One region of the Chryseobacterium sp. SIMBA_029 genome, then DNA from elsewhere that is predicted to be linked to it. Evidence: riboswitches for the same ligand, from Rfam matches in the RefSeq annotation. Region 1 holds a riboswitch; each other region holds the start of a gene.

Region 1 (10,343 bases):
TTTTTATATGATCTGTAATTTTCATGTTTAGTATTAATCTGCTAAATTAGGTGACAACCATTTTCTTGCTTCTTGCAAGGAAATCCCTTTTCTTTTGGAATAGTCCTTCAATTGGTCTTCTGTGATCTTCCCGAGCCCGAAATATTTGGCATGCGGGCTTCCGAAATAATATCCGGAAACTGATGCGGTAGGAAACATGGCTAAACTTTCCGTAAGGAAAACGCCAATACTTTCTTCTACTTTTAAAAGATCCCAAATCGTATGTTTCTCTAAGTGATCCGGACACGCAGGATAGCCCGGAGCAGGACGTACTCCTTTATATTTTTCTGCAATAAGGTCTTCATTGCTTAGATTTTCCTGATTGGAATAGCCCCAATATTCTGTTCTTACTTTTTTATGTAAAAATTCAGCATAGGCTTCTGCAAAACGGTCTGCCAGTGCTTTTACCATGATGGCATTATAATCATCATTAGCTTCTTCATATTCTTTTGAAAGTTCATCTGTTCCAAAACCTGTCGTTACACAGAAAGCGCCTACGTAATCCGTTTTCCCTGAACTTTGCGGTGCAATGAAATCGCTTAATGCCAAATATTCTTTTCCTTTGGATTTCTGAACCTGCTGTCTTAAGGTGATAAATTTTGCCTGCTCCTTATCGTTTTCATCGAAGATCAAAATATCATCCGTTTCATTTGCTTTCGCTTTAAAAATTCCAAAAATAGCTTTGGCTGTTAATAATTTTTCATCCAAAATTTTCTTTAAAATGATCTGAGCATCTTTGAAAAGTTCTTTAGCCTGTGCACCCACCACCTCATCTTCCAGGATATTCGGGTATTTCCCGTGCAGATCCCAGCTTCTGAAGAAAGGCGACCAGTCGATAAAGGGAACCAGCTCATTCAGATCCTGATCGTGAAACACCTGTACACCTATATTATTTGGAGTAAAAATTTCTTCGTTTTTCCAATCTATTTTAAAATGATTTTTTCTTGCCTCTTCAATAGTTACATATTCTTTATCTACCTGTCTGTTCAGGAATTTTTCCCGGAAATCTGAATATTCATCTTTCAGATCATGGACATATTCTTTATTGCGGTCACCCAATAAAGAACTTACCACATTCACTGCTCTTGAAGCGTCATTTACATGTACGACAGCATTTTTATATTTTAAATCGATCTTCACAGCGGTATGGGCCTTGGAAGTTGTTGCTCCACCAATCAATAAAGGAAAATTAAGATTTTGACGTTCCAATTCTGAAGCGATATACACCATTTCATCTAAACTTGGCGTGATCAAACCACTCAAGCCAATTACATCAACATTATGTTCGATCGCAGCCTGGATAATTTTTTCTGCAGGAACCATTACTCCAAGGTCTACAATTTCATAATTATTACAACCCAGCACCACACTCACAATATTTTTACCGATATCGTGAACATCTCCTTTTACGGTTGCCATTAATATTTTTCCGTTGGCAGGTCTTGCTCCGTCTTTTTCTGCTTCTATAAAAGGCTGTAAATAGGCTACTGCTTTTTTCATCACTCTTGCCGATTTTACCACTTGCGGTAAAAACATTTTTCCGCTTCCGAATAAATCTCCGACAACTCCCATTCCTGTCATCAAATTAATTTCAATAACATGTAAAGGTTTTGCCGACTGGAGCCTTGCTTCTTCCACATCTTCTTCAATAAAACGGTCAATTCCTTTCACTAAAGAATGCGTAATTCTTTCCTGTAAAGGTCTTGTCCGCCATTCAAGCTCTTCTACTTTTTCTTTTTTTACCGACTTATTTTTTTCAGAATACTCTAAAAGTCTTTCTGTGGCATCTTCTCTTTTGTCAAGAATTACATCTTCAACTAATTGAAGAAGCTCTTTATTAATTTCATCATATACTTCCAGCATGGCTGGATTTACGATCCCGATGTTCATTCCCGCCTGGATAGCATGGTAAAGGAAAACAGAGTGCATCGCTTCTCTCACGGTATCATTTCCGCGGAAAGAGAATGAAACATTGCTCACTCCTCCACTTACAGATGCATACGGCAGATTTTGTCTCACCCATCTTGTGGCCTCAATGAAGTCGATTGCATTTCTCCTGTGCTCATCCATTCCGGTTGCCACAGGGAAAATATTTAAATCGAAAATGATATCTTCTGCGGCAAATTTCACCTGGTTCACCAGGATATCGTAGGAACGTTTTGTAATTTCTACCCTACGATCGAAAGTATCTGCCTGTCCATCTTCATCGAAAGCCATTACAATCACTGCCGCACCATATCTCTTTATGGCTTTTGCCTGCTTGATAAATTCTTCTTCTCCCCCTTTTAAGCTGATGGAATTGACTACACATTTTCCCTGTGCTACCTGAAGCCCGGCTTCCAAAATCTCCCATTTGGAAGAATCAATCATAATCGGAATTCTTGAGATATCAGGCTCTGAAGCAATTAAATTCAAAAACTTGATCATGGAAGCTTTTCCATCAATCAGCCCGTCATCAAAGTTAACATCAAGAATCTGTGCTCCGCCTTCTACCTGATGACGTGCAATATCCAATGCCTCAGAAAATTTTTCTTCTTTAATTAATCTTAAAAACTTTTTAGACCCGGCAACATTTGTTCTTTCACCAACATTGATGAAGTTACTTTCTGGCGTTATAATAAGAGGCTCAAGGCCCGATAGTCTTAAGTATTTGGTTAATGGTTGTTGGTTATTGGTTGTCAGATGTATACTATCTGTTTCCATTATTCAAATTTTTATAGTAGTTAATAAATCCATTAATCAGTTTTTTACAAGTCAAAATCTGATTTGAAATTTCCTGAAAATCATTTTCAGAAATATATTTTTGGTCAAGAGCCAAAAAAATTTGTGTCTCCAGTTCAAATAAAGAACCTCTTGAAATATGCAAAAACTGCAGGGTATCATTGGACGTTCTCCTCCCACATCCTTCAGCAATATTAGAAGGAATCGATATCGCACTCCTTCTTATCTGGTTAGTAAGTCCGAAAAGTTCCTCTTTGGGAAAGTTTCTTGTTCCGTTATATATTAAATTTGTCAATTTTCTAGCTTCTATCCAAACTTCTAAATTTGTATATTCCATGGTATGTTATAATATTAAACAGACAACTATAAACCAATAACCGACACCTTTCTTGGCGGATAATTTTCTACCAGATCTGCAATCGCTTTTATATGTTCAGGAGTAGTTCCGCAGCATCCTCCGATGATATTGATTAATCCTTTTTCTGCATATTCTTTTATCTGTTCTGCCATAAATTCAGGGGTTTCATCATATTTTCCGAAGGCATTAGGCAAGCCGGCATTCGGATAGGCTGAAACATAAAAATCTGAATTGTGGGCCAATGTTTCTAAATATGGCGTCAGCTGGTTGGCTCCCAATGCACAGTTGAATCCTACACTTAATAGGTTCAAATGGGAAACTGAGATTAAAAATGCTTCTGCAGTCTGTCCACTCAATGTTCTTCCTGATGCATCGGTAATCGTTCCTGAAACCATAATGGGAATTTCTATGCCCCTTTCCTCCTGAATTTCATCAATGGCGAAAAGAGCTGCTTTTGCATTCAGGGTATCAAATATCGTCTCTACTAATAAAATATCCGAACCTCCATCCAGTAAAGCTTCTGACTGCAGTTTGTAAGCGATTCTCAGTTCATCAAAAGTAATCGCGCGGTATCCTGGATCATTCACATCGGGACTTAAGCTTGCCGTTCTGTTCGTTGGCCCGATAGATCCAGCTACGAATCTGGGTTTGTCCGGATTTTTAGCGGTGAATTCATCACATACTTTTCTTGCAATCTTCGCAGATTCATAATTAAGTTCATAAACCAATTCCTCCATATGATAATCCGCCATGGCGATGGTAGTTCCGGAAAATGTATTGGTTTCGAGGATATCTGCTCCTGCATCTAAATATTTCCTGTGAACTTCCTCGATAGCATGAGGCTGCGTTAATGAAAGCAGGTCATTATTTCCTTTTACAGGATGTTCCCAGTCTTTGAAACGCTCGCCCCGGTAATCTTCTTCTTCAAATTTATACCGCTGAAGCATAGTTCCCATCGCTCCGTCAAGGACAAGGATTCTCTGGGATAGTGCTTTATATAATTGTGCTGAATTTTTCATTTTACTTTTTTATTGAAATGACTTTAATAGGATTTTCATTCTATCTGAACGAAATCGTCGATTAAGGCTCTTGTATATTTCAAACTTTTTATTCTGAAGCCTTGTCAAGGCTACTTTTTGAGATCAATCTGTCCAAATACTTTAATCCAGTGCTTGTTTCAGATCTGCTATTACATCCTCTACATTTTCAAGACCTACCGAACAACGAACCAAACCGGCAGTAATTCCCACTTCATTTCTTTCTTCATCTGTTAATTTCGAGTGTGTTGTAGAAGCAGGATGCGTCACAATAGTTCGTGTATCGCCCAGGTTTGCGGAAAGCGAGCACATTTTAATACTATCTAAAAACTTCCTGCCGCCTTCTATTCCACCTTTTATTTCAAAAGCCACGATATTTCCGCCCAATTTCATCTGCTTTTTTGCAATTTCATAACTTGGGTGAGAAGGTAAGAAAGGGTATTTCACCAATTCTACATTAGGATGACTCTCCAGAAACTGAGCGACTTTCAGTGCATTCTCACAGTGCCTTTCTACACGGATGGCAAGTGTTTCCAAACTTTTTGACAATACCCAGGCATTGAAAGGTGACATGGCAGGACCGGTATTTCTTGCGAAAAGATAAATCTCTCTGATCAGGTCAGCTCTTCCTACAGCAACTCCTCCTAATACTCTTCCCTGTCCGTCAATAAGCTTTGTTGCGGAATGCACCACCACGTCTGCTCCATATTTGATGGGCTGTTGCAGATAAGGCGTCGCAAAACAGTTATCTACAATAAAAATCAGATTATGTTTTTTTGCAATCTTCCCAAAAAATTCTAAATCCAGAATTTCAATGGCCGGATTGGTTGGAGTCTCCAGATATAAAATTTTTGTGTTGGGCTGAATATATTGCTCAACATTTTTTGCATCATCCGCTTTAAAGTAGGTAGTTTCGATATTCCATTTCGGAAAATACTTCGTAAATAAAGTATGGGTAGATCCAAAAACCGACTGGCAGCTTACAATATGGTCTCCGGCATCCAGTAATGTTGCAAATGTAGAATAGATCGCAGCCATCCCCGTTGCAAAAGCGTATCCGGCTTCTGCACCTTCCATTTTTACGATTTTATCAGTAAATTCATTGACGTTAGGATTTGAAAAACGGCTGTATAAATTTTTAGATTTTTCTTCTGCAAAGCTCGCCCGCATATCTTCCGCATCCTGGAAAACAAAACTTGAGGTAAGGTATAATGGTGTAGAATGCTCATCAAACTGACTTCTTTCAGTCTGTGTTCTTATTGCAAATGTTTCAAAATTTTCCATATAGTTTAATTTTAATAATGTAGCAATATATCACTGTAATAGTTTACCAATGAATAGCTGTATCTGTTTTTGAGGTAGTTTTTTTTGGTACACTGTTATATCGCTGTATGTACATTAATTTATTTTGTTTCGCTTAGTCTTAAAATATCTCCGAAAACACCTCTTGCAGTCACCTGGGCTCCCGCCCCTGCCCCCATAATCACGATCGGGTTTTCACCATAACTTTCCGTATATATTTCAAAAATTGAATCTGATCCTTTCAATTGTCCTAAAGCGGAGCCTCCCGGAACAGAAATCAGTTTTACATCCAGCTGGCCCTTTTCTTTTTGCAGGTCTCCATGCAGATCTCCTACATAGCGCAGCACATGACCAGGTTCCTGATTGTCCTTAATTTTTTGATATTCATCATCCAGTTCTTCTAATCTTGAAACGAATTCATTTTTCTCAATGGAAAGAAGATTTTCTGGAATTAAATTTTGAATATTGATATCACTGAATTCATTAATAAGGTCTAATTCTCTTGCAAGAATCAATAGTTTTCTGGCGACATCATTTCCTGAAAGGTCTTCCCGTGGATCCGGTTCCGTATATCCCTTCTCCATTGCCTCTCCGATTACTGTAGAGAATTTGTCATTTCTTACAGAATAGTTATTGAAGATATAGCTTAAAGATCCTGAGAATACACCTTTGATTCTGGTAATATTTTCCCCTGAAAGATGTAATAATTTTATAGTGTCAATTAACGGTAATCCTGCACCTACATTGGTTTCATAGAGATATCTTCTGTTATTTTTACTCAACGTATATCTTAGTTTACGATATTCTTCAATAGGAAGCGTGTTGAATATTTTATTGGAAGACACGAGGTCGAAGCCATTTTCAGCTAAAGCATGGTAATTTTTAACAAAATCTTTGCTTGCCGTATTGTCTACAACGATCAGGTTTTCCAATTGATTTTCTTTGGAGAAGCTAATCAGTTCTTCAACATTGGAAGAGTTTTTCGCCGCCAACACCTCATCATTCCAATTACCATCAAAGCCTTTTTTATTAAATGCAATTTTCTTTGAATTGGCCACCGCTACTACTTTAAGATCAATCTTCTTACGTCTTTTAATTTCTTCTGATGATTTCAACACCTGCTCAATTAATGTTTTCCCTACGTTTCCATGGCCGATAATTGCCAGATGAACGGTTTTAGGTTTTTTTGAAATCTCAGATTCAATGATATTTTTAGTTTTCTCATCCTGTGAAGAAGTAACCACTATATTGACTCTTTTCTCACTTGCTACCTGGTTTAAAAGCAATGGAAAAACATTATTTCTGGCAAGCTCTGAAAGAATTTTATTAAAATCCTCAGCAACAAATCCCAGTACAGAAACATTATTAATACTGTAAATCTGAGAAACTTTCCCCGATAGTCTTTCTGCTTCAAATTCGTCTATCAAACAGTTAACCGCTTTTTCGGAATCATTCTCATGAACCAAAATTGAGAGGCCGTTTTCTATGGCCTGTTGAGAAATTACGCCCACACTGATCCTCGCCAGGGTAAGGGCTTTGAAAATTCTTCCGTCAATCCCGATTTCACCTAAGAAATCTTCTCCTTCAAATTTGATGATTGATCTGTTTTTTAAAAATTTTATTTCGTTAGCATTTTTCATCTGTTCTTACTTTAATTTTTATTATTGGTCAGATAGAATTTCGCGGCCGCTCCATTTCATTCTTTACAAAATATTTTTAATGATGTTATTTAATTGTTCGTATTCCATTAAGAAGGCATCATGCCCATGTATTGATTGTATCTCGTGATAGTCAACATTTTTATTTTTCTCTTTCAGTTTTTCAAAGCACATTCGAATTTCAGAGGCCGGAAAAAATAAATCGGTATCTACCGAAATCAGGTGCATTCGTGCGCTGATCTCTTCCAATTTCTTTTCTTCAGCATTAATATTCATCAGCAGATGGTTCATCAGCTTATAAGACAACAAACTAAATCTTTCGTTTAGTGAATTTCCATGATAAACCAACCAGTCTTCTGATTCTAAGCACTGTTTTTCCTGATTATATTGAGTTTGAAATCTATCGTTTAATGATTGTGGTGTTCTGTAGCACAGCATCGCATGAATTCTCGCTTTTTGTAATGGCTCGTGATCTCCACTCAACAAAAATTTCTGAACCAGACATTGTGCATGAAGCCAGTCATGGGTTTTGAAATCGCAAGCCACCGGAATAAAGATTTCCGCCAGATCTGGTTTTTTAGCCAGCATTTCCCAGCCAATTCCTCCACCCAGTGATCCTCCGATAATGGCGTATACGCTTTGTATGTTTAGTATTTTAAGTCCTTCCAGAAATATATTGGCAATATCTGAAGGAGAAAAATTTTCATATTCATCAATTAAAAAATCATCATATCCGTTTCCGGGAATATTGAAACACAGAACAGTGTAGGTATTGGTATCAATAACCTGTCCTTTTCCGATCAGCTGTTTCCACCATCCTTTTTCGCCGGCAACATTGGAGTTTCCGGTTAAAGCATGATTAATAACAATGATGGGTGCAGTAAACAGGTCTTTCCCGAAGAGCTGGTAGCTCAACGGGATATTGTATTCCTTGCCGGAATTCGTTTGATACGAAAGTGTACTATTTTTTAGTTCTGTTCTCAATTCTATTATTATTTTAATACAATTGAAAATGCCATAAGAAATGGCTGAAAGAACTTCAGTAAGTTATCTGTCCAAAATAAATTGGTAGAACGTAGCACCTTCTTTGCTTGCACAAAGGGTTGCTAAGGTTTCATAGGGTCTAATCCCTCAACCTTTCTTGATAACATTTTCAATATTTGAATGAACGTGTGTCGCAAAGATAGTACTTTTTATTTTATATTTTTAAAAAAAATAATTTACCCCTTACAAAGCCCATAAATAAAAGATTTCCAAGACTATGTTAAGGATTATTCAGATTGAAAGAATTGGAATTATTTTTCAAAAAAACTACCTTCGTATCGAAAAGTGATGCAATATGAGTGTTGAAAAACAAAGATTACAAGATAATAACTGGAAAAACTGGGGTCCTTATGTAAGCAACCGGCAATGGGGAAATGTACGGGAAGATTACAGTCCGAACGGAAATGCCTGGAACCATACCAATCATAATAATGCAGAAAGCTATGCCTATCGCTGGGGAGAGGAAGGTATTGCCGGAATCTCTGACTCAAAACAGATTTTTTGTTTCGGTCTTTCTTTTTGGAACAGAAAAGATACAATGGTGAAGGAGCGCTTCTTTGGACTGAGTAATCCTCAGGGAAATCACGGAGAAGATATTAAAGAAATTTTTTATTACCTGGATAATACGCCTACCCACAGCTATATGAAGATGGTGTACAAATATCCTATCAATAAATTCCCATATGATAACCTCGTAGCTGAAAATGGCAGGCGAAGTAAAAAAGAATCTGAGTATGAAATTATCGATACCGGGATCTTTGACAATAATGAGTATTTCGATATTTTCATTGAATACGGTAAAGCCGATCATAATGATATTTTGGTAAGGGTTACTGTGTGTAACAGGAGCCAGCAGGAAGCTCCCATTGTAGTGGCTCCGACTGTATGGTTCAGAAATAACTGGAAATGGGGTTATAATACGTATAAAGGTCAGCTGAATGCATCTCATGAAGGATGTATTGACATTAACCACGATAGCATCTCCATTAAGAAATTGTATTCAAGGAGATTGAATGCCAATAGTGTTTTTTGTGAGAATGAAACGAATACTCCAAAATTATATGGAGCTCCCGAAACGGAAAATACCTATTTTAAAGATGGCATCAATAATTTTATTATTCATCAGTCGAATACAGTGAATCCTGAAAAAAGAGGAACGAAAGCTTCTTTTTTAATTGATGAAATGATTGGCGCCGGCGAGTCAAAAACATTTGATTTCAGATTATGTCCGAATGATTTAGATGAGCCTTTCCTGCAGTTTGATGAGATCCTGAATGCAAGAATTAATGAAGCTAATGAGTTTTATAACGAAATACAAAATGACGTAACGAATGATGATGAGAAAAATGTTCAGAGACAAGCCTTCGCAGGCCTGCTTTGGAATAAACAATTTTATCACTACAACGTCGGAAAATGGCTGAAAGGAGATCCTAATTTTGAAGCTCCGAGAAATTTTAATGATTATGTAAGAAATACGGAGTGGAACCATCTTCATAATAAAGATATCATCTCTATGCCCGACAAATGGGAGTATCCTTGGTATGCCACATGGGATCTGGCTTTCCATTGTGTTCCTTATGCTATTATTGATGCTGAATTTGCAAAAGGACAGCTTTTGCTGCTTACCAAGGAATGGTATATGCACCCAAACGGTCAGCTTCCTGCTTATGAATGGAACTTAACTGATGTGAATCCACCTGTTCATGCATGGTCATGTTTCCGGGTTTTTAAGATTGATGAAAAGCAAAACGGTAAACCCGATTTATTATTCCTTGAAAAAGTTTTCCAAAAACTTCTTCTGAATTTCACCTGGTGGGTTAACCGAAAGGATAAAAGCGGAAATAACATTTTTGGGGGCGGTTTCTTAGGACTTGATAATATTGGGGCCTTTGACCGAAATATGGTCTTAAAAGACGGCCAGCATCTTGAGCAGGCAGACGGAACAAGCTGGATGGCTATGTATGCCCTTAATATGATGCGTATTGCCATGGAACTTGCTCAGTACTATCAGGTATATGAGGATATGGCAATTAAGTTTTTTGAGCACTATCTGTATATCGCTGAGGCTATGGAAAACCTGGGTGATGACAAAGAAGGATTGTGGAATGAGGAAGACGGATTTTTCTATGACGTTCTGCAGCTTGGAAATGGCGAAAGTGTATCATTACGTCTAAGAAGTATCGT
Region 2 (10,343 bases), on a different contig from region 1:
GGATGGAGCTCTTGTCCTGGCGGTACCTACCAAGCTTGGACAAGAGTTTTTTTTTGAGGAAAAACAGGACGGGAATTCTCTGATATATTGGGAAGCCCATCATCAGGATGTACTATGGCTAAAAACAGTCATTGATTATAAAAACTGGCAGATTCTGGAATCCAATATCCCATCAGCTGCTGAATTTATCCTCAAAACCTTAAAAAATGTTCAGTCTCTATCTGAAACAAAGTTCAAAAGCACAGATTACTACCATATAAAGACTAATCTTCAGTTTCCTGCCGATTACGGACTGGGAAGCAGCTCTACGTTGATGAATAATCTTGCAGAGTGGTCCGATGTAGATCCTTTCTATCTTAATACCATAAGTCTCGGAGGCAGCGGATATGATATTGCTGTTGCAAAAGAAAAGGTAGCAGTACTTTACCAAAATAAACCCGAAATTAAATATGAAAAGGTAGATTTTAATCCTCCTTTCAAAAATGAACTTATTTTTATCCATTTAAATCAAAAGCAGGATAGCCGAGAAGGAATCAACTTTTATAAGTCTAAAAATAAGTCCCCGGAATTGGTTCAAGAGTTTTCGAATCTTACAAGAAATATTTTGTTATGTAATGAATTGGAAAATTTTTCTCAATTAATGATGATTCATGAACAAAAAATCGCCAATTTCCTTGAAATTTCTACTGTTAAGGAGAAATTTTTCCAGGATTGCCCCTCTTTTGTCAAAAGTCTGGGAGCTTGGGGCGGAGATTTTGTGATGAGTGCCAAATTTGGCGGCTATAAGGACTATTTTTGGGGAAAAGGTTTTACGACTGTTTTTGAATGGGTAGACATAATTAATTTATAATCAATATTTTACAATCCTATTTTTTTATTTGTCATTCTGACTTATATCATTATATTTAAACCACCTTTAACAATTAATTAATATTAATTTTGTTGAATCTAAAAAAGAAATAGAAAATATAAGTAAAATGAAACACGCTAAAATCATCCAAGATTTAGAAAAATTAGGAATTAAAGGAGACTATGAATTAATATATAATCCTTCTTATGAAGAATTATATCAGGCTGAAGTCTCTCCTGAGAATCAAGGCTTTGAAGAAGCTGAGCTTACAGAATCTGGTGCGGTATCCGTAAAAACAGGGATTTTTACAGGCCGTTCTCCTAAAGACAGATATATCGTTCAGGATGATGTTACAAAAGATACTATTTTCTGGGACGGTAAAGTAAATTTACCTACTACTTCAGACATTTTCGAATCTTGTAAAGGATTAGTGCTGAATCAGCTTTCAGCTTCTAAGAAAATCTATGTTGTAGATGCTTTCTGTGGAACGAATGCAGATACCAGACTTAAAGTAAGATTCATCGTAGAAGTAGCATGGCAGGCGCATTTCGTTACTAATATGTTTATCCGCCCTTCACATTACGAACTTGAAAACTTCGGGGAACCGGATTTCACAGTAATCAACGGATCTAAAACAACTAATCCAAATTGGGAAGCTCAAGGTCTGAATTCTGAAAACTTTATCATGTTCAACCTTACTGAAAAACTACAGATCATCGGTGGTACATGGTATGGTGGCGAAATGAAGAAAGGAATGTTCGCTATGATGAATTACTACCTTCCATTAAAAGGGATGGCTTCTATGCACTGTTCTGCCAATGTAGGCGAGGAAGGAGATGTTGCTCTGTTCTTCGGTCTTTCAGGAACAGGAAAAACAACATTATCTGCAGATCCTAAAAGATATCTGATTGGTGATGATGAGCATGGTTGGGACAACAATGGTGTATTTAACTATGAAGGGGGTTGTTATGCTAAAGTTATCGACCTTTCTGAAGAGAAAGAACCGGATATTTTCAGAGCAATTAAAAGAGATGCACTTCTTGAAAACGTTGTGGTAAACAATGGGATTGCTGATTATAAAGACGGATCAATCACGGAAAATACAAGAGTTTCTTATCCTATCTACCATATCAATAAGATTGTTCTTCCTTCAAAAGCGGGACATGCGAAAAAAATCGTTTATCTTTCTGCGGATGCATTCGGAGTATTGCCTCCGGTTTCTATTTTAGATGAAAACCAGGCACAATACCACTTCCTTTGTGGATATACTTCAAAATTAGCAGGAACAGAAAGAGGCATTACAGAACCTGAACCATCTTTTTCACCCGCCTTCGGTGAGGCATTCCTTACCTTACATCCAACTATGTATTCTAAAACATTAATTGGTAAAATGAAAGAGCATGGTGCAAAAGCCTATTTAGTAAACACAGGTTGGAACGGAACCGGAAAGAGAATTTCTTTAAAAGATACCAGAGCAATTATTGATGCAATCATTGACGGATCTATTGAAAATGCTCCTAAAACCAACGTTCCGATTATGAATCTGGAGATTCCTACAGAGCTTCCAAATGTTTCTGAAGGTATTTTGGATCCTAGACATACCTATAGCGATGTAGCAGAATGGGAAGAAAAAGCAAAAGATCTTGCTTCAAGATATATTAAAAACTTTGAACAGTACTGCGGTACAGAAGAAGGAAAGAAATTAATCTCTTCAGGACCTCAATTACAGGAACAGACTACTAATTAAAAATAGAAAGCCTCATCATCGATGAGGCTTTTTTATTTGACACATATTTATTTTATCAGACCAGCACAGGTGTTTGCATTATATCTGTGAGAATTTGTGAAAATCTGTGGTCAATATATTATTTAAGATTTTAAGCTCAAAATCGCTAATCTGTATCCATCCATTCCAAATCCAGACAATACAGCATCACTATTAGCTGCGGTCACGGATTTCTGGCGGAATTCCTCTCTTTTGTAAATATTACTGATGTGAACCTCCACTTTTTGCTTCTGAATATTCTTTAAACAATCGGCTATTGCATAAGAATAATGGGTAAACGCGCCCGGATTAATGACTACCGCATCAAAATCATCCTTCTGAAGCCTGTTAATGATTTCCCCTTCAATATTAGACTGATAATAATCCAAATGATAAGATGAAAATTCAGACTGTAATGTTTCCAAATAATCTTCCATGGAAATATTTCCGTAGATCTCAGGTTCTCTTGTGCCCAAAAGATTCAGATTGGGACCATTAATAATTAGGATTTTCATTTAAAAAATTTATTCAAAGATAGATAATTTTCATACGACTGGCTGCATGTGATGTATGGAAAATGGCATGTTGAAATTGCTGTTCAATTATTTCAAAAATAAAATTATGACCACGAAATAATATTGTTAAATAAGAAGAATGAAGTTAATTTTTTGGTATAAAAGTCTCCGTTATCATTAAAAAGAAATCTTTTTTAATTAAAAACAAATGCTATAATATATTTCAATTATCTCCTGAAAATTATATATCTGCAAAATTGATTTTGGTTTTACTAAAATTTTTAGTATTCGATTTTTTATATAAAATTTAAATTGGATGAATTTAAGTAGTGAATATTAGAATTTGACTGTTTTAATATTTTGATTTTCATTGATATACAAAATTTAAGTCATTTTCCTGAATTTGACTTACTGACCTTTTTTTTGATTTATCTATAGAGATACTTTTGTAAATGAATTACAGTAGAGATAATGTTTCAGATAAATTTTCAACTTTTACTAAAAAAGATATTTTGCAGCGTATTGCTGGGAGTATTTCTTTTTGCTCACTGTAAAATTGGAAATGATTCTATTAATAGAGGAAATATTGATAATGATACTAAGACGAATTTTTTTGTCATTGAAGGAACTGTTATTTCCGGAATTGAAAACATACAAGCCGCTGAAGTCAATATTATAGAAAAGAAAGATAATAGGATTTCTAAAATCAGTTCTAAAAAACCTTCTCAACAATTGGATCAAAATGAAAAGGTAGAAGAAAAGAAGTATCCCGCAAAGTATGCTACTAATACAATCAGTATATGCAGAAAGGATTCGGATGAAAAATATCATTCTTTATTGTCCGGAGAATTAAAAGTAATCCATGGGAATCCATATAAGTATGATGGGATTCCAGCTGACCAACAAAAATTTTTTATTTTTTTTTCATACAAAAAATTGGTAATCAATGTCAGGAAGGATTTAATTATTGCACTGGGAATAATTAAATATTGCTGTATCAGGCCCCCACCGATATCCTGAGCCTTATAAGGATATAAATGATCTAAAAACACAAATGATGATTTCTTGAGAAAAGTTTTCCTCAAAACTTTTCTCAATTTTTAACTTAAAAACAAATTCAAAAATGAAAAAAACAATATTATTACTCGCAACCATTGCTTCGGTATTTATGTACTCCCAAGTAGGTATTAATACCGTAAATCCCCAAGGAACTTTCCATGTAGATGGATTGAAAGATAATCCTTCAACAGGTGCTCCAACCGCAGCACAGGGATCTAATGATTTTACAGTAACCTCAACAGGTAGTGTAGGAATTGGGACTGCAGCGCCTAATGCATCGGCAATTCTTGATGTGAATGTAGATGGCTTGGCTACTGGAAGTAAAAAAGGGTTTTTAGGCCCTAAAGTGGCTCTGACTTCTCAGATAGATCAGGCTACAATACCTTCACCAGCAGCAGGTTTGCTTGTGTATAATTTAGGAACAGGTGGACTAAGTTATGTAGGGTATGTATTCTGGAACGGTACAGAGTGGAGAACGTTTAATAACGGCTCTCTTGCAGCTGGAACTTTGGGGGCTATTACCTGTAATGGGGTAACATTATCTCCGGGGACTTATACTGCCGGAACACCCTATACCGGGACAATGACTGTTCCTTATACCGGAGGAAACGGAGGTACTTATCCGGCACAAATTGTAGGTCCTGTTAATGGGCTTACAGCAACGCTGGCTTCCGGGAATTTTAATTCAGGATCAGGAATCCTTAGTTATACAGTATCAGGAACGCCTACTGTATCCAGTCCTACACTGACTACATTTCCGTTAAGTATTGGAGGACAGACTTGTAGTGCTACAGTAGGAGGAGGAACTGTGATTGCTCCTGGAGAGTTGGTATATTATCATACTTCAATTCCACGTCAGACAGCAAATTTTATTTTAAGCCAGTTTCTTACTGATCTTCCAGTAGTGAACAATACGTTTAGAGTTGATGCTTTTGTCAATGCTCCAAATGCATTTGATAATACGGGTACTAATACCAATTTTGTTCCACGTATTTATAATATAACCGCTGCAAATGCAAAAGTATGGGTTTCTGAAGTATCTACATTTACCGGAGATGCATCTACCGGAAACAGATTGCTGGGACCGGGGAATTATGCTGAGTTTGATGATGGTGTATACCTTTCTCAGGGAGCTAATGAGACGGTGACATTAGATGTTACTACAGCAGATAACAAATGGTACAGAGTATATTATGTATTACGTATAGATAACAAATCTACGACAGGTACCCCAGTCAACGGTAGAGATCAAAATCCCACTACTGATGCTAGTACTGCAGATAATACTTTGGAAGTTTACATATCAATCCAGAGATTATACTAACCATTTTTATAAATTTTTGGAAAGAGGAACTATCAAAAGTTCTTCTTTCCTGTTTTCAATATGTTGAAAGATTGATTATAAAATAACTTGAATACAACGTTTTCTAAATTGTATCATTTATGTTTACAAGGAAAATTGTCTGGATTACATGGGAAATCTTAAAGAATAAAATCAGAAGAGAGCTAAAGGAATAAAGATAGATAGAATGAAATTTAATTTTAAAAATATCCACATTGGGAGTTGTATAAAAAAAAGAGTTGAAGAGATGGAGATTGCAATGGACCGTATCTGTAATTTTCACAAAACTACAGAGGATGAAATACTTGCTATGTATACCCAGAAAAGTCTTGATTCGGAAGTTCTTCTGAAATGGAGTAAACTTTTGGAATATGATTTTTTTAGGATCTATACTCAGCATCTTATTTTATTTGCTCCTGAAAACAACTCACACATCAATACCTTATCTAAAGGTGAAGCGTCTCTTCCTAACTTTAGGAAAAATGTTTATACCAGGCAGGTGGTGGATTTTATTTTAGAATTAATTAATACAGGACAGAAAACGAAGCATCAGGTGATTGAAGAATATAGAATTCCTAAAACAACACTTTATAAATGGGTCAGTAAATATAATGATGGCAATGAGTGAAAAAGGAAATAAATATGATTATTTATTGAACCTGAATAAAGAAAAAGTGATAGAATTGCTGGGGCATGAATTTAACTTCTATCCGGCTAATACCTGGACTTATGTTCTGGAAATAAAGCGTTTATACAGAAAAACAGTTATGTTTATATTTTTTGAAAATGAAAAAGTCTCTACAATAGAAATAAAGAAAATATATGGAAAAATTAGCACCAAATTATAAAAAAATTTTTCAGGATATTATTTCTAATAAATATCCTGAAAAGTCTGAACGCTGTCGTTCTATTTTGCAAAAAAAGGTTTTATCTGTGTTGGATGTTATTAATCTCAATCAAATGATCTTTGCCACCGAAGATCAGGGGACAGCTGAATTCAGCCGTAAACAAAGATCTTATGATGAATCTTCTATTCTTGAAATTTTAGCATATCAAAAAAGAAACGGATATAATAACACACAGGTTGCCAGTAAATTTAAGTTAAGCAGAAATTCTGTAGCAAAGTGGAAGAAAATATTTAATCAATAAAATTTGGAATTTAAGAATTATAATTGAACTTTAGTAAAAGATAAAATGACGTCATTGACGTCATTTTTTTGTTTCATGCTTAAAATTGAATTATTGATAATGATATATCTCATATTTGTAAAATTGACAATCGGTATAAGTGTCTATTTTGGTGGTTTTTAAAATAAAATTAAGTTAATTTTTGTGAAATTATAATTAAAAAATAAGTAGTCTACTTGTTTTATAGACTAATTGTTTTTAGATTTGCAACCATATTTCGATCGGCTTATAAAGAAAGATGGAGGGAACTGACCCTGTGAAGTCTTAACAACCTGCACTATGCAAGGTGTTACATTCAGCCTTAAAGGAAAAATAAGCAATTGGTTAATCGTATTTATCGATGCCCTTTGCTGACTTTTCCGCAAAGGGTTGTTTTTTTAATATTGATAAATAAAATTGATTATGATTAGTGAAAAATTAATTAATTCTAGAATTTGGATTCCACCTGTTGCTGTATTTTTCCTGGGAATTATCAGTGCAAACGGGCAGACAACAAAGGCTAAAAAAGATACACTCCAGGCAAAGGAGATTGATGAAGTAGTAGTGGTAGCTTACGGAAAGGCTAAAAGAACAAGCTATACGGGATCGGTAGCAACTATTTCAAGTGATAAGATTAACAACAGACCTGTGAATAATATCACGAAAGCTTTAGAAGGGCAGGTTGCGGGACTTCAGGCAGTAAGTTCTTCAGGTCAGCCTGGTTCAGTGGCTTCTGTCAGGATTCGTGGAATTGGGTCTGTGAGTGCTTCAAGTGATCCGTTGTATGTCATTGATGGAATTCCTTTTGACGGAAATATCAATACCATAAGCCCGAATGATATCGAGTCGATCAGTGTCTTGAAAGATGCTTCTGCAAGTGCGCTGTATGGATCAAGAGGAGCTAATGGAGTGATTCTGGTGACAACAAAATCTGGTAAAAAAGGAGAGTCGAGAATTAATTTTAACATGAGCCAGGGATTTTCCTCAAGAGCGGTAAAAGATTACAAACAGGTGAGTACGGATCAGTATTTCCAGTTATATTGGGAGGCTTTGAGGAATGGCTATCAATCCAATCTGATTTCAGCTCAGCAGGCTGGGCAAATGGCCACAGATAATCTTATTAATGCTTTGGGGATCAATCCTTATGGAGCTAATTATTCAAAACCGGTAGGAACAGACGGGAAACTTCTGGCGGGAGCAAAACCGTTGTGGAATGACAATTGGGCCGATGTTCTTCAAAGAGTAGCTTCCAGGAATCAGGTTGATTTAGATTTCAGTGGCGGAAGTGAGAAAAGCAATTATTATTTTTCACTGGGATATCTTGATGATAAAGGGATTGCGATTGAATCCGGTTTTAAAAAATACAGTACCAGACTTAAAATCAATTCTGAAGTCAAAAAATGGTTAAATGTCGGTGCGAATTTAAGTTACACGAATAGTATCCAGCTGTCTCCATCTTCATCAGATTCCAGTTCGGATAATATTATCAATGTAGGACGTATTATTCCTTCATTTTACCCTTATTATGAAAGAAATGCCGATGGAAGCCAGAAACTGGATCTTAATGGAAATCCTATTTTTGATTTTGGATCATACAGACCTACCAGTGCTTTCCAGAACCAGAATTTAGCGGCAACTTTACCTTTGGATAAAAATGAAAACAGGGAAGATAACTTTTCCGGGAAAGGGTTTTTAGATTTTAGTTTTTTACCTGAACTGAAGTTTAAATCCAGTTTTTCTGTTGATTTGGTGAATTATAACGGGCATTATTATACCAATCCGCTGTTGGGGCAGGGAGCCGAAATCGGAGGTTCTGTGACGAAAACAAACTCCAGGACGTTTTCTTATACCACCAGTAATATTTTAACGTACGATAAAAAATTTGGGCAGCACCATTTTAATGCGTTAGCAGGGCAGGAGTTCTACCACTATGAATATCAGACGATATCAGGAAGCAGAAGCCAGTTCTCACTTCCCTATTATTACGAGCCTGCTGCAGCATCATTATTAGGAGGTTTTACCGGGAGCAGTGACAAATTAGGACTATTAAGTTTCCTTGGGAAAATAGAATATGATTATCAGAACAAATACTTTATTTCCGGATCGGTACGATCTGATGGTTCTTCCAGATTTTCACCGGATAACAGATGGGGAACTTTCTGGTCAGTGGGTGGTTCATGGAAAGCATCCAGCGAAAATTTTATTAAAGATTTGAATGTCTTTAATCAGCTGACCCTTCGTGCAAGTTATGGAGGTCAGGGAAATGATAAACTGAAAACGTATTACGCGTATCAGAGTTTATATACTTTCTACAATAATCTTGGAGAACCGGGAACAGTAGCGAATAAACTTCCTACACCAGATTTGAAATGGGAAACGAATATTAATTTGAACGTTGGATTAGAGTTCGCTATTTTAAATAACAGAATTAAAGGAAATGTAGAATATTTTAAACGGGAGAGCCAGGATTTATTATTTGAAATGCCTTTGGCTCCTTCATTAGGATTTACAGGTTTTCAGGCGAATATCGGGAAACTGCAGAACTCAGGTTTTGAATTCTCATTGTTTACGACTCCGGTTAGGACGAAATATTTCGAATGGAATGTTGATATCAATCTGAGTACTTTAAGTAATACAATCACCAAGCTTCCCAAAGGTTCCATCATTAGCGGAACAAAGCTGCTAAGAGAAGGTGGTTCGGTCTATGATTTCTATCTTCCGACCTGGGTTGGGGTAGATCCAAGTAATGGAAAACCTCTTTGGAAGACGATTATTACGGATGCCAACGGACAGACTGTAGAAGGGACAACGTCTGAAATAGGGAAAGCTACGAGAGAAATTCAGGGTTCATCGCTTCCAAAACTGGTGGGAGGAATTACTACGAACCTTGCGTACAAAAACTTTGACTTATCTGCCTTGTTGACTTTCAGAATTGGGGGTAAAGTGCTGGATACGGATTATACTTCAATCTTATCGGGTGGAAATTTACCGGGAAGGGCATGGAGCGAAGAAATGCTTAACCGCTGGACTCCGGAAAACCGATATACTGATGTTCCTGCTTTGAATACAACCACGAATAACTGGACGTCTGCTTCGTCAAGATTTTTATATTCTGCAACCTATGCAAGACTGAAAAATGTGAGTATCGGATATACGCTTCCGTCAGATTATTTTGAGAGACTGGGACTGAAAAAATTCAGAATTTATGTACAGGGAGAGAATCTTTTAACCTTCTACAAGCATAAGGGAATGGATCCTGAACAGACCTTAGATGGAACGACGTATTACAGGTATCCTGCTATGAGGACGGTAACTTTTGGAATTCAGGCAACTCTTTAATATCTTAAAATTGAAACAATGAAAAAAATTATATATATATCTTTTGCTCTAGCGGCTGCATTATCTTTTGTAAGTTGTGAAAGTGACCTGGAAACAGCACCAACCAATCAGGCGAGTGAAGAAGAGATCTTTAAAACGGCGGAAAGTGCTGAGACGGTTATTAACGGAGCTTGGGCAACCTTTAATGATGAGGGAACAACCTTTGCGAATATTGGGTATTCAACCGTGTTGAGAACCAGTGATGCGATGGGAAGTGATGTAGCTGTGTTAACGAATAAATACGGTTTTCCTTCTGCGTATGCATTC
Region 3 (10,343 bases), on a different contig from region 1:
TATTTCTAAAAAAGGATACGGACAGGATACAAAAATGATGGAAGATCTTACCTACCGGAATAACATCCATGTAAAATTGATTGCTCTGGGCGGGATTGATGAAAATACTATTAAAAAGGTATTTCAGGCCGGCGCAGATGGAGCAGCCTTGCTGGGAGCAATCTGGAATAGCAGTACACCTGTTAATACTTTTAAGAAATGCAGGGATATCGTTCTTTCTTAGGTAAAAAACAGATCATAATTTTTAAAATAAACCTTCTTTACTAAGACTACATTCAATAGTAATTATGGAAAAATTACAATACATCTCTCAGGGAAAGAGTGAATCTGAACAGAAACTTAATATTCATAAAGTGCTGGATCATGGTATACAATGGGTTCAGGTCCGGTGGAAAGATGCTCCGGAAAACGAATTCATCAGGCTTTGTGAACATGCGAAACAGCTGTGTTCAAACTATAATGCCATTTGCATTATCAATGACAACGTTCGGGTTGCAAAAATCATTGATTCAGACGGAGTACATCTGGGTCTCAATGACGAATCAGTTTTAGAAGCAAGATTAATACTGGGAGATCATAAAATTATCGGCGGAACCGCCAACACATTCTCGGATGTATTGCAAAGAATTAGCGAGGGTTGTGATTACATTGGCTTAGGGCCGTTAAGATTTACGGCTACAAAAGAAAAGCTCAGCCCGGTTTTGGGATTTGATGGCTATCAAAACATTATTGAAAGCTTACAGAAAGAATCAATAGCAATTCCAAAGATCTATGCCATTGGTGGTGTCCGGTTAGAAGATATCAACCCATTACAGCAGGCAGGAATATACGGGGTGGCAGTCTCCGGTCAGATTACAGAAAACCCTTCCATCATCAATGAATTTAAAACAATAATGAAATGAATAATCAACAATTAATAATAGCAGACCGGATTTTTAATTCAAGGCTCTTTTTAGGAACCGGAAAATTTGGAAGCATGAGAGAAATGGAAGCATCTATTATGGCATCAGGAACCCAAATGGTTACCATGGCATTAAAAAGATTGGATATCCAGTCTTCTGAAGATGGTTTACTAAGTTCATTGCAAGCTACCCAAACCCACCTTTTACCGAATACTTCAGGTGCCCGCACCGCAAAAGAAGCTATACTGGCAGCCCAGCTTGCCCGGGAAGCGTTGGAAACCAATTGGGTGAAGCTGGAAATCCATCCGGATCCGAAATACTTATTGCCCGATCCTATAGAAACCCTCTATGCTACAGAAGAGTTGACAAAATTGGGGTTTATCGTAATGCCCTATATTCATGCAGATCCTGTTTTATGCAAGCGTCTTGAAGATGCCGGAACAGCAGTGGTAATGCCGTTGGGAGCTCCAATTGGAACGAATAAAGGCTTAAGGACGGTGGATTTTTTAGAAATTATCATCAGCCAGTCGAAGGTTCCCGTGGTGGTGGATGCAGGAATCGGAGCTCCTTCTGATGCCGCAAAGGCAATGGAAATGGGTGCTGATGCAGTTCTTGTCAACACTGCAATTGCGGTAGCCAGAAATCCCGAGAATATGGCTTTTGCATTTAAAGAAGGAGTTATTGCAGGAAGAAGAGCGTTTGAATCAGGATTGGGAGTCATTGGAAACCATGCAGAAGCATCCAGCCCGCTGACTTCGTTTTTATTTGAATAACAACAGAAATCATGAACAGCTTTAAAGATATTTTTGAACGCTATTCCTGGCAGGAAATCAAGGAAAAATTGGACATGGTAACCGTTTCTGAGGTAGCGTATAGTCTGCAAAAAAAGAATAAAACCATAGAAGACTTTCTCCACCTGATTTCTCCTGCTGCGGCCCAGCAACTGGAACGCATGGCGGTGATGGCTCAGGCAATTACGCAGAAACGCTTTGGAAAAACAATTCAGCTGTATGCCCCGCTGTATCTTAGTAATGAATGTCAGAATATCTGTACCTACTGCGGGTTCAGTTTAGATAATACCCTTAAACGGAAAACGCTTTCGGATACAGAACTGATGATAGAAGCCTCTGCTCTGAAAGCAATGGGAGTTAATCATGTCCTTCTGGTAAGCGGAGAAGCCAATAAAATAGTGGGAGTTCCTTATTTTCTGAATGCTGTCCGCAAGCTGAGACCACATTTTGCCAATATATCCATTGAAGTGCAGCCTTTATCAGAAGAAGAATATCTGGAGCTGCATCAGGAAGGTGTACATTCTGTGCTCGTCTATCAGGAAACATATCATCAGGAGGTCTATAAAGAATATCATCCCAGAGGAAAAAAATCTAATTTTCATTTCCGTCTTGAAACCCCTGACAGGATAGGGAGAGCAGGAATCCATAAAATTGGACTCGGTGTTTTATTAGGACTGGAAGACTGGCGTGTAGACAGTTTTTTCAATGCGCTTCATATCGATTATTTACAGAAAGAGTACTGGAAAAGCCGGTTTTCAGTGTCATTTCCAAGGCTAAGGCCGGCGGAAGGAATCATAGAGCCTAATTTTATAATGGATGATAAAGATCTTTTACAGTTGATTTGTGCCTATCGAATCTGGAATGAAGACCTTGAAATATCAATATCCACCAGAGAAAGTGAAAAGTTCAGGGATAATATCATATCACTCGGAGCAACAGCAATGAGTGCAGCTTCAAAAACAAACCCCGGCGGTTATGCCGTAGACGTAGAATCTCTGGAACAGTTTGAAATCAGTGATGAACGCAGTATGGAAGAAGTGAAAAACAGCATTAGAAAAGCAGGCTACGATCCGGTCATGAAAGACTGGGATCCGGCTTACAGTGGATTTTTTTTAAAAATAAACCATTAAAAGAAGGAAGTCGTTACGAATAATATAAAGAGAGCGTAAAGAAGGAATAAGGGAGGAGGAAAGTTACTATTCTGCTGTCATTCTGAATGTAACGAAGTGCAATAAAGAGTCTAATCTATAAACGAGATTCCTCCTTCGTCGGAATGACAATAGATGTAGAATTATATAATAAGAACCCGATTTTTAAATTTTAAGAGGAGCCTTACTATTTTCTAAACTTTAAAAAATCTTAATGAGCAAAAACATATGAATTAAAATGAAAAGCGAAGATATTTTAGCAAGGTACAGCCGTCAGATATTTATTGATGAGGTAGGATTGGAAGGCCAGCGAAAAATAATGGCTTCAAAAGTACTGGTCGTAGGTGCCGGCGGGTTGGGAAGTCCTGTTATTCAATATCTGGCAGCAGCAGGTGTAGGAACTTTAGGCGTAGCAGACTTTGATCAAGTCGAACTTCACAATTTAAACCGTCAGGTCATCCATCAGGAGCAATCGGTAGGAAAATCAAAAGTCAGCAGTGCAGCGGAATTTGTGAAAAAACTCAATCATCATATACATTGTATTGAAATTAAAGAAAAAATTGAACCTTCAAACGCAGAACAAATCCTTTCTGCCTTTGATATGGTGATTGATTGTTCAGATAATTTCTCAACACGCTATTTGATCAATGACAGCTGTGTCATCGTAAAAAAGCCGCTTATCTATGGCAGTATATTGGGATTTTCCGGGCAGGTTGCCGTATTTAATCATCGAGGAAGCAAAAATTTAAGAGACCTTTTTCCCGAACCTCCTTTTGATGAAGATATTCCAGACTGCGACAGCCTTGGTGTACTGGGAACTTTGCCGGGAATTGTGGGGAGTATGATGGCTAATCTGGCTTTACATATTATCACAGATCTTCCTGTACCAATCAATCAAATGACACTTATCGATACATTCAACTGGAGATTTCAATCCGTTGATTTTTAATGAGATTGTTTACAATAAACAGGGCAGTAAGATTTCTTACTGCCCTGTTTTATAATGGGGTGACAAACTATTGTCCCGGCTGCATTACACCACCGGTGTCTTCTTTTTTCGTGCTGTTTAAGATATTGGCATCTTCTTTTGCCAGCTTATTTTTTGTAGGAATTTTATAATTGATAGATAATCCGAAGTTTCTTGAATCATACTTGCTTCTTAATACCACCGCATCGCCTGAAGGTGGGTTAGAACGTACCTGCATCACCTGTCCGTTAAAGATATCATTCGCAAAAATAGAAAGAGTCAGTTTATTATCCAGGAACTTCTTAGTTAGTGTGATATCAACGTTGTTGTTAAACGGTTTTTCTGCCGTAAAGTAAAAATAGCCTGCCTTAGGAGTCAGATAACTGTAATTTGCCGTCATTTTGATGCCTTTAGGAAGAATCAGCTGGGCCATTACGTTAAAGATCCAGAAGCCTTTATTACTGAGGTTTTCAATTTCATGCTTCTGATATCCTGCATACAGATACATAAAGTTGATTTTATCAGGATTGAAATCAAACTTCATGATTTCGCTGATAGGCTTTCTGAAGATCATAAAAGGAACAGGAAGTCCAACATTGAAGTTATGAATTTTCATACTGGAAATGTTCACCTGCTGATTGTAAAGATTTTTACCATCCTTCATAATGATCTGCGCTACCTGATCTTTTGCAGAACTTACGCTGTATCCGATAAATGCATAATCAAAAGCAGAGATCTTTAATTCATAATTATCAAAAATAGTAGGCTGAAGATTTGGGTTACCGTTTACCTGCGTATTGGGACCTGAAAACGTTACGTTATTCGGATTCAGGGCTGAAATACTCGGTAAGCTGATCTTTTTATTATAGTTTGCAGCAATATACACCTGATTCATCAGGCTGTACTGTACACTGGCGTTAGGGAACAGTTTAAACTTATTGAATGTTGTAAGATCTTTTTGTACAATGGTACCTGCACTGTCCTTTCTTGCAATCCCGGAAATATCATAATTTTCAGCACGAGCTCCTAATGTGAAGTCGAATTTTTTCAGTTTAGCCTGAAACTCCAGGTAGGTAGAAGCAGTCTGTCTCTGATATTCCAGGTTTTTAAGCCCTTTGCTTTCCGTTTCAAAATCCTGTCTTTCATACAATCCTCCGGCGCTCACTTTTCCACCATCAAGAATATTGATAGGTTGTGAATAATCCACCTTAAAATTGGCAACCCTCATATCCGATTTGTTATTAAGGATATCATTGGCACCCGGATTTCGGAAAAATTGCCCGTCATCAGTGAAATTTCCTTCCTGGAAAAAATTATCCTGAGCAAACTTACTGTCGGATTTTGTATATCCAAACTGGAAATCTAATTTTTGAGATTTATCACTGAAACGTTTTTGGTACGTTATGACAGCTTCCTGTCGTAAATTATTAGTACGTGCAGCATCGAAAGCATTAAAATTGGCTTCTCTGTACAGATCCTTGTCTTTATCAAAAATTTCTGCAAGACCATTACTCGCGGTGTAGTTGTCGTTATTATTATGATAGATATCGTAGTTCAGCAATAACCTGTCGTCCCCCAGATCAAAAGTCAATCCTGATTTAGCAAAATATCCACGGCCGATACGGTCAGTATTACTGTTCAACAATACATCCTGCATCGTATTCATCATGCTTTCACGGTAGTTTTGACCGAAATTCAGCTGCCATCCGAATAATTTGTTTCTCGCATTCAAATTCAGAGAGTTAGTAGTTCTGCTTCTGAATTTTTCATAGTTGGAAAAAGAATAATTCCCGGAATACGTGGCGGTTAAATACTTATTGGCATTTTTATTTGTAATGATATTCATAATCGCACCACCGGAAGTGGCAGGATATTCTGCGCCCGGCTGGGTGATCACTTCTATTCTGTCAACAGAATTGGCGGGCATTCCTTCCAGGAAAGAATTTAATTCATTGGAAGTAATATTTAAAGGTCTGCCGTTAAGATAAACATCCAGCATTTTCCCCTGATACATCATTCCGGCAATGTCAGTAGAAACCAATCCCGGAAGTTTTTTGATGCCTTCCAGAACATTTCCGTTGTTAAGCTGTGGCTGCTCCGAAAAATCAAAAATAGTTCGGTCAGCTTTCTGTTCAACGGCTTTTTTAGTTTTAGTGATAACAACCCCTTCAATTTGCTTCTCTTTGCTTGGCGTATTTTCTTTTTCCTGCGAATAAACAAAGACGGAACCTAATAAAGATACAGTGAGTATAATTTTTTTCATAATGTTTTTTACTACTAACCAGTTAGACGCTGAAAAATAAATTTTGTTACAAAATGTTCAAATTTCATCGCTGTTTTTTTAATTCAGATAAGAGTCTGTCAGCCCTAATTTGATTGATGAAAATAAGGCTTATTGATTTTTAAGATTAAAAAAATAAAGTAAAATTAAACAGGCTTTCGTCTTGTATCATGTAAACGGAATAGATGGTAAATAGCTGATAATAAAAAAAGTAAATCCATATCTGTTTCGTCTTACATAAAAAGAAAGTACAATTTAACAATGAACAAAATGAACAATAAAATGAAATTTATTCTGCCAAAATTATTAGGAGTAACACTATTGGCCGGAGCAGCAGTATTTATTTTATCACTGATTTTTAAACTATTATTTGCAGGACTATTATTAGCCGGAATTGGAACGTTGATCGCAAAAATGATCGGTAAAAAAAGGGGCCAAACTATGGGATATGAAAAAAACAGCAATGTTTATCTTCCTTATCATCATAACTTCCCAAAACAGGGGGGAACGATATATTCACAGGTTCGTAAAGAAAATTTAGCCATCATTCCTATCCGCTAAAAAACGAATTTTTATTAATACAATAACACAAACTAAATAATTAAAACAATGTATACACAACATCATAATACACAAGGACCATTCGCGAAACATGACGAATGCGGATCATTTGAAAAAGGCAGTTTCGGAAGAAAATTCAAAGAACATTTTATGGGGAATAACCACCCTTTAAAGGAGATGTTCGACAGAAAAATCAATAACCACAAGCCTGTAAATATTACAGAAAATGAAGACAGCTTTACGGTCCAGCTGTATGCTGCGGGATTGCAGAAAAATCTTTTTAAAGTGACGGTTAAAGATCAGATTCTTACCCTTTCCTACACTGATACTTCAGAAAATACCGATTCTAAATTAATTTATCAGGAATTTTATCCCGGATCTTTTGAGCGTAGGTTTCAGCTGACGGACAAAGTCTTTGATGATCAGATTTCAGCGCTTTATGAAAATGGGATTTTAACCGTAGTCTTACCAAAAAATCCGGAAAAGAATAAACCTGAACAACAGGTTGATATCAATTAATACTTTCCGTAACATAAAGTAAAAGGTAAAGCCTCACAAAATTTGTGGGGCTTTATTTGTATTGGATTTGTTACGGTAGCATTTGCGAAAAGTTAAAATTTTTGGCAATTATTTTTTTATTTCCGAAATAATTATATCTTTGCTGCGTAATTATCAAGAATCTCATAGATGGGATAGCAACCTGCAAAAACAAGCAAGGTGCTGAAATAGATAAGCCGGTATGCCCGGAAAAAATGTTTATTCTCTATTTTCTCCCCATCTTGACATTTTTGTTTTAAAATAAAATCAATGTTTAAAGACAAGGGAAACCCAAAAACCAATGTAAATTATCATCTCTCAGATCATGAAGTTTCACTTCATTATTCTGACCTCTTTTCATGCCATTTCCACATGCGCATGTGTTGTTGTTTCTAGACTTCTTTAAAAAATAATACCCCCATTTCGGCTTTCTAACACTATCCTTACCATAAGGATACAGGATAACTATTGCCTAAAAATCAAACAAACAATCAATAATAAAAATAGAAAAACACATGCGTAATTTCGAAAAAAAACAATCATAGCTTCAGCAGCTCTTATTTCAGCATTTTACTTTGGACAGTCGGATTCTGCATCATCCAAAAAGATCGATGATGTTGTAATCCTGGGATCAAGAGGATCCGGAAGATCTCTTACAGAAACTCCGGTTCCTGTAGATATCATTAATATTTCAAAAATCTTAAGACAAAGTCCAGTTAACAATATAAGCCAGGCCCTCAACTATGTGGTGCCTTCATTTTCTTCCACTTCACATACCGTTAACGACGGAACCGATTTTGTAGATCCCGCTCTCCTCAGAGGTCTTGGTCCGGATCAGGTTCTGGTCCTGCTGAATGGAAAAAGAAGATATCAGTCTTCATTAATTAATGTTACGTTGACTCCTGGAAGGGGTTCGGTAGGAACAGATCTTAATGCAATTCCTGCTTTTGCCCTGGAGAAAATAGAAGTACTAAGAGACGGAGCATCTGCTCAGTACGGTTCTGATGCCATTGCAGGAGTCGTGAATTTGGGACTTAAAAGAAGGTTGGGATTATCAGGACAGGTTTTCCTGGGAGGATATGCTTCATCAGCTACCAATAATTTTTCCGGAGGGATAGATGGTCAAACGATCTCGGCCGATCTGAACTACGGAGCAAAAATTGGAGGGAAAGGCTTCATTAATGTTACAGGATCTGTACAATACCGTGACCCGTATTCAAGAGCGGGTGTACGGGAAGGTGATATTTATAATGCCTATAATGCAATTAATTACAGAGCATTGCAGGATGGAGTGAATATCGATGGATTATATAAAAATATTACCAATACTTCAAATAGCCAGCAGATTATCAATACCGTTAAGCAGTATGCATCGCAGGTAGGTTATTTTTCACAGGATTTCAGGAATCAGATATCAGGAGCTAATAGTATTTCTGCGCTCCAGGGGCTTTTAGGAAAAGACGTTACAGATCAGGAGCTTACCTACAGAGGATTGGAAAGAAAAGATTTCAGCCTTAGGGCGGGACAGTCTAAACTGCAGTCAGCACAACTTTTTTTCAATTCTGAAATTCCGGTTAATGAAGACTGGAAAGTCTATTCCTTTGGAGGCTACAGCTACCGTCTGGGGAATTCCGGAGGATTTTACAGGCTTCCCAACACAGAAAGAAACATCAATGCTGTTACCCCAAATGGATATCTGCCCCAAATTGAAGCCAGTGTGAATGATTATTCCTTAGCAGGCGGGATCAAAGGAAAATGGAACGGCTGGAATGTAGATTTAAGTAATACTTTCGGAAAGAATGCTTTTAATTTTGGGGTGGTGAATACATTTAATGCATCTCTGGGAGATAGCTCACCAAGAACTTTCGAAGCAGGAGGATCAGAATTTTTACAAAATACCCTGAATCTGGATTTCTCAAAAAAATATGATGTTCTTCACGGCCTGAATGTGGCTTTTGGAGGAGAATACAGGTATGAAAACTATAAAGTGAATGCAGGAAATGAAAACTCCTACGTCTCCTATGATATTTTTGGACGTGTAGTAACGGCTGCTACTCCTGAAAATGAAAAGGCCACTGATTTCTTTGGAAATATAAGACCGGCCGGATCACAGGTTTTTCCGGGATTCAGTCCGGATAATGCGGTTTCCGGAAGCAGAAACAGTGTCGCAGCATATGCTGACGTTGAAATTGAGCCTACTGACTGGTGGTTGATAGAAGGAGCGGTGCGGTACGAAAACTATTCCGACTTTGGTTCCACCTTTAATTATAAATTAGCAACGAATGTAAAACTGGCTAAGAACTTTAACTGGAGAGGGGCTGTTTCTACAGGATTCAGAGCACCTTCTTTAGCACAGATTTACTACAGTTCTACGTCTACATTAATCCAGCAGGGAAAAACAACGCAGGTCGGGACTTTCAGAAATAATTCTGAAGCTGCTCAGGCTTTAGGAATTCCCAAACTGAAACAGGAAACTTCACAGTCATACAGCACGGGGATTACCTGGAAAATTCCGGCTTTAAGTCTCGTATTTACAGCAGATGCTTATCTTATAAAAATTAAGGATAGAGTAGTGCTTACAGATTTATTCTACCGTCCCGAAGGAAGTTTTGCACCGGGATCAGACCAGGCGGTGTTGCAGGGGGCTTTTGATATTGCGAGAGCCAGTGCTGCGAATTTCTTTGCTAATGCAGTAGATTCCCAGACGAAAGGATTGGACATCACTATTTCCCAGAATTCAAGAATCTCGGAAAGAATATCTTTGGAAAATAATCTGGGACTTAATTTGAATCAAACCAGAAGAGTTGGGGATATTCATGCTTCTCCTAAATTGGTAAGCCAGATTGATAATTATTTCTCTGAGCCCAACAGAGTATATTTTGAAGAAGCCGTACCCCGTATCAAAGCCACGTTTGCCAATACCGTGAGGTTTTCGGCACTTACCGTTGCTCTTAGGAATTCGTACTTTGGAAAAGTGACGGATGCGGATGTGCTGGATGCTAACTTTGACGGAGTTACGGAAAGCAGAGAGCATTTTGTTTTAAATGACCGTATTGTGACAGATCTTTCTGTGGGGTATGATTTTAATAAAAATATTTCGGCGACGATAGGAAGCAATAATATATTCAATATACTACCTTCCAAAAGCCCAAATAT

What was found. Region 1 has a riboswitch for S-adenosylmethionine ahead of SB679_RS22385 (alpha/beta fold hydrolase). Riboswitches for the same ligand answer to the same signal wherever they lie in the genome.
Region 2: another riboswitch for S-adenosylmethionine. It lies ahead of SB679_RS04745 (SusC/RagA family TonB-linked outer membrane protein); the one in region 1 lies ahead of SB679_RS22385 (alpha/beta fold hydrolase).
Region 3: another riboswitch for S-adenosylmethionine. It lies ahead of SB679_RS05980 (TonB-dependent receptor domain-containing protein); the one in region 1 lies ahead of SB679_RS22385 (alpha/beta fold hydrolase).

What each region holds. Positions count from the first base shown of each region.
Region 1 covers NZ_JAWRXA010000017.1:26,002-36,344, forward strand. Annotated here, with positions in the region: gene metF (methylenetetrahydrofolate reductase [NAD(P)H]) at 1-25, opposite strand, end outside; gene metH (methionine synthase) at 34-2,742, opposite strand; gene SB679_RS22365 (four helix bundle protein) at 2,729-3,097, opposite strand; gene SB679_RS22370 (homocysteine S-methyltransferase family protein) at 3,124-4,137, opposite strand; gene SB679_RS22375 (O-succinylhomoserine sulfhydrylase) at 4,279-5,439, opposite strand; gene SB679_RS22380 (ACT domain-containing protein) at 5,559-7,097, opposite strand; gene SB679_RS22385 (alpha/beta fold hydrolase) at 7,161-8,099, opposite strand; SAM riboswitch class I at 8,160-8,266, opposite strand; gene SB679_RS22390 (MGH1-like glycoside hydrolase domain-containing protein) at 8,455-10,343, shown strand, end outside.
Region 2 covers NZ_JAWRXA010000002.1:328,914-339,256, forward strand. Annotated here, with positions in the region: gene SB679_RS04705 (GYDIA family GHMP kinase) at 1-850, shown strand, start outside; gene pckA (phosphoenolpyruvate carboxykinase (ATP)) at 978-2,597, shown strand; gene SB679_RS04715 (type II 3-dehydroquinate dehydratase) at 2,720-3,130, opposite strand; gene SB679_RS04720 (hypothetical protein) at 3,602-4,150, shown strand; gene SB679_RS04725 (hypothetical protein) at 4,254-5,513, shown strand; gene SB679_RS04730 (transposase) at 5,719-6,159, shown strand; gene SB679_RS04735 (hypothetical protein) at 6,152-6,379, shown strand; gene SB679_RS04740 (helix-turn-helix domain-containing protein) at 6,354-6,680, shown strand; SAM riboswitch class I at 6,943-7,038, shown strand; gene SB679_RS04745 (SusC/RagA family TonB-linked outer membrane protein) at 7,122-10,037, shown strand; gene SB679_RS04750 (RagB/SusD family nutrient uptake outer membrane protein) at 10,056-10,343, shown strand, end outside.
Region 3 covers NZ_JAWRXA010000003.1:104,068-114,410, reverse strand. Annotated here, with positions in the region: gene SB679_RS06020 (thiamine phosphate synthase) at 1-223, shown strand, start outside; gene SB679_RS06015 (thiamine phosphate synthase) at 288-902, shown strand; gene SB679_RS06010 (thiazole synthase) at 899-1,675, shown strand; gene thiH (2-iminoacetate synthase ThiH) at 1,687-2,823, shown strand; gene SB679_RS06000 (HesA/MoeB/ThiF family protein) at 3,080-3,790, shown strand; gene SB679_RS05995 (TonB-dependent receptor domain-containing protein) at 3,858-6,071, opposite strand; gene SB679_RS05990 (hypothetical protein) at 6,360-6,650, shown strand; gene SB679_RS05985 (Hsp20/alpha crystallin family protein) at 6,699-7,169, shown strand; SAM-I-IV-variant riboswitch at 7,315-7,413, shown strand; gene SB679_RS05980 (TonB-dependent receptor domain-containing protein) at 7,726-10,343, shown strand, end outside.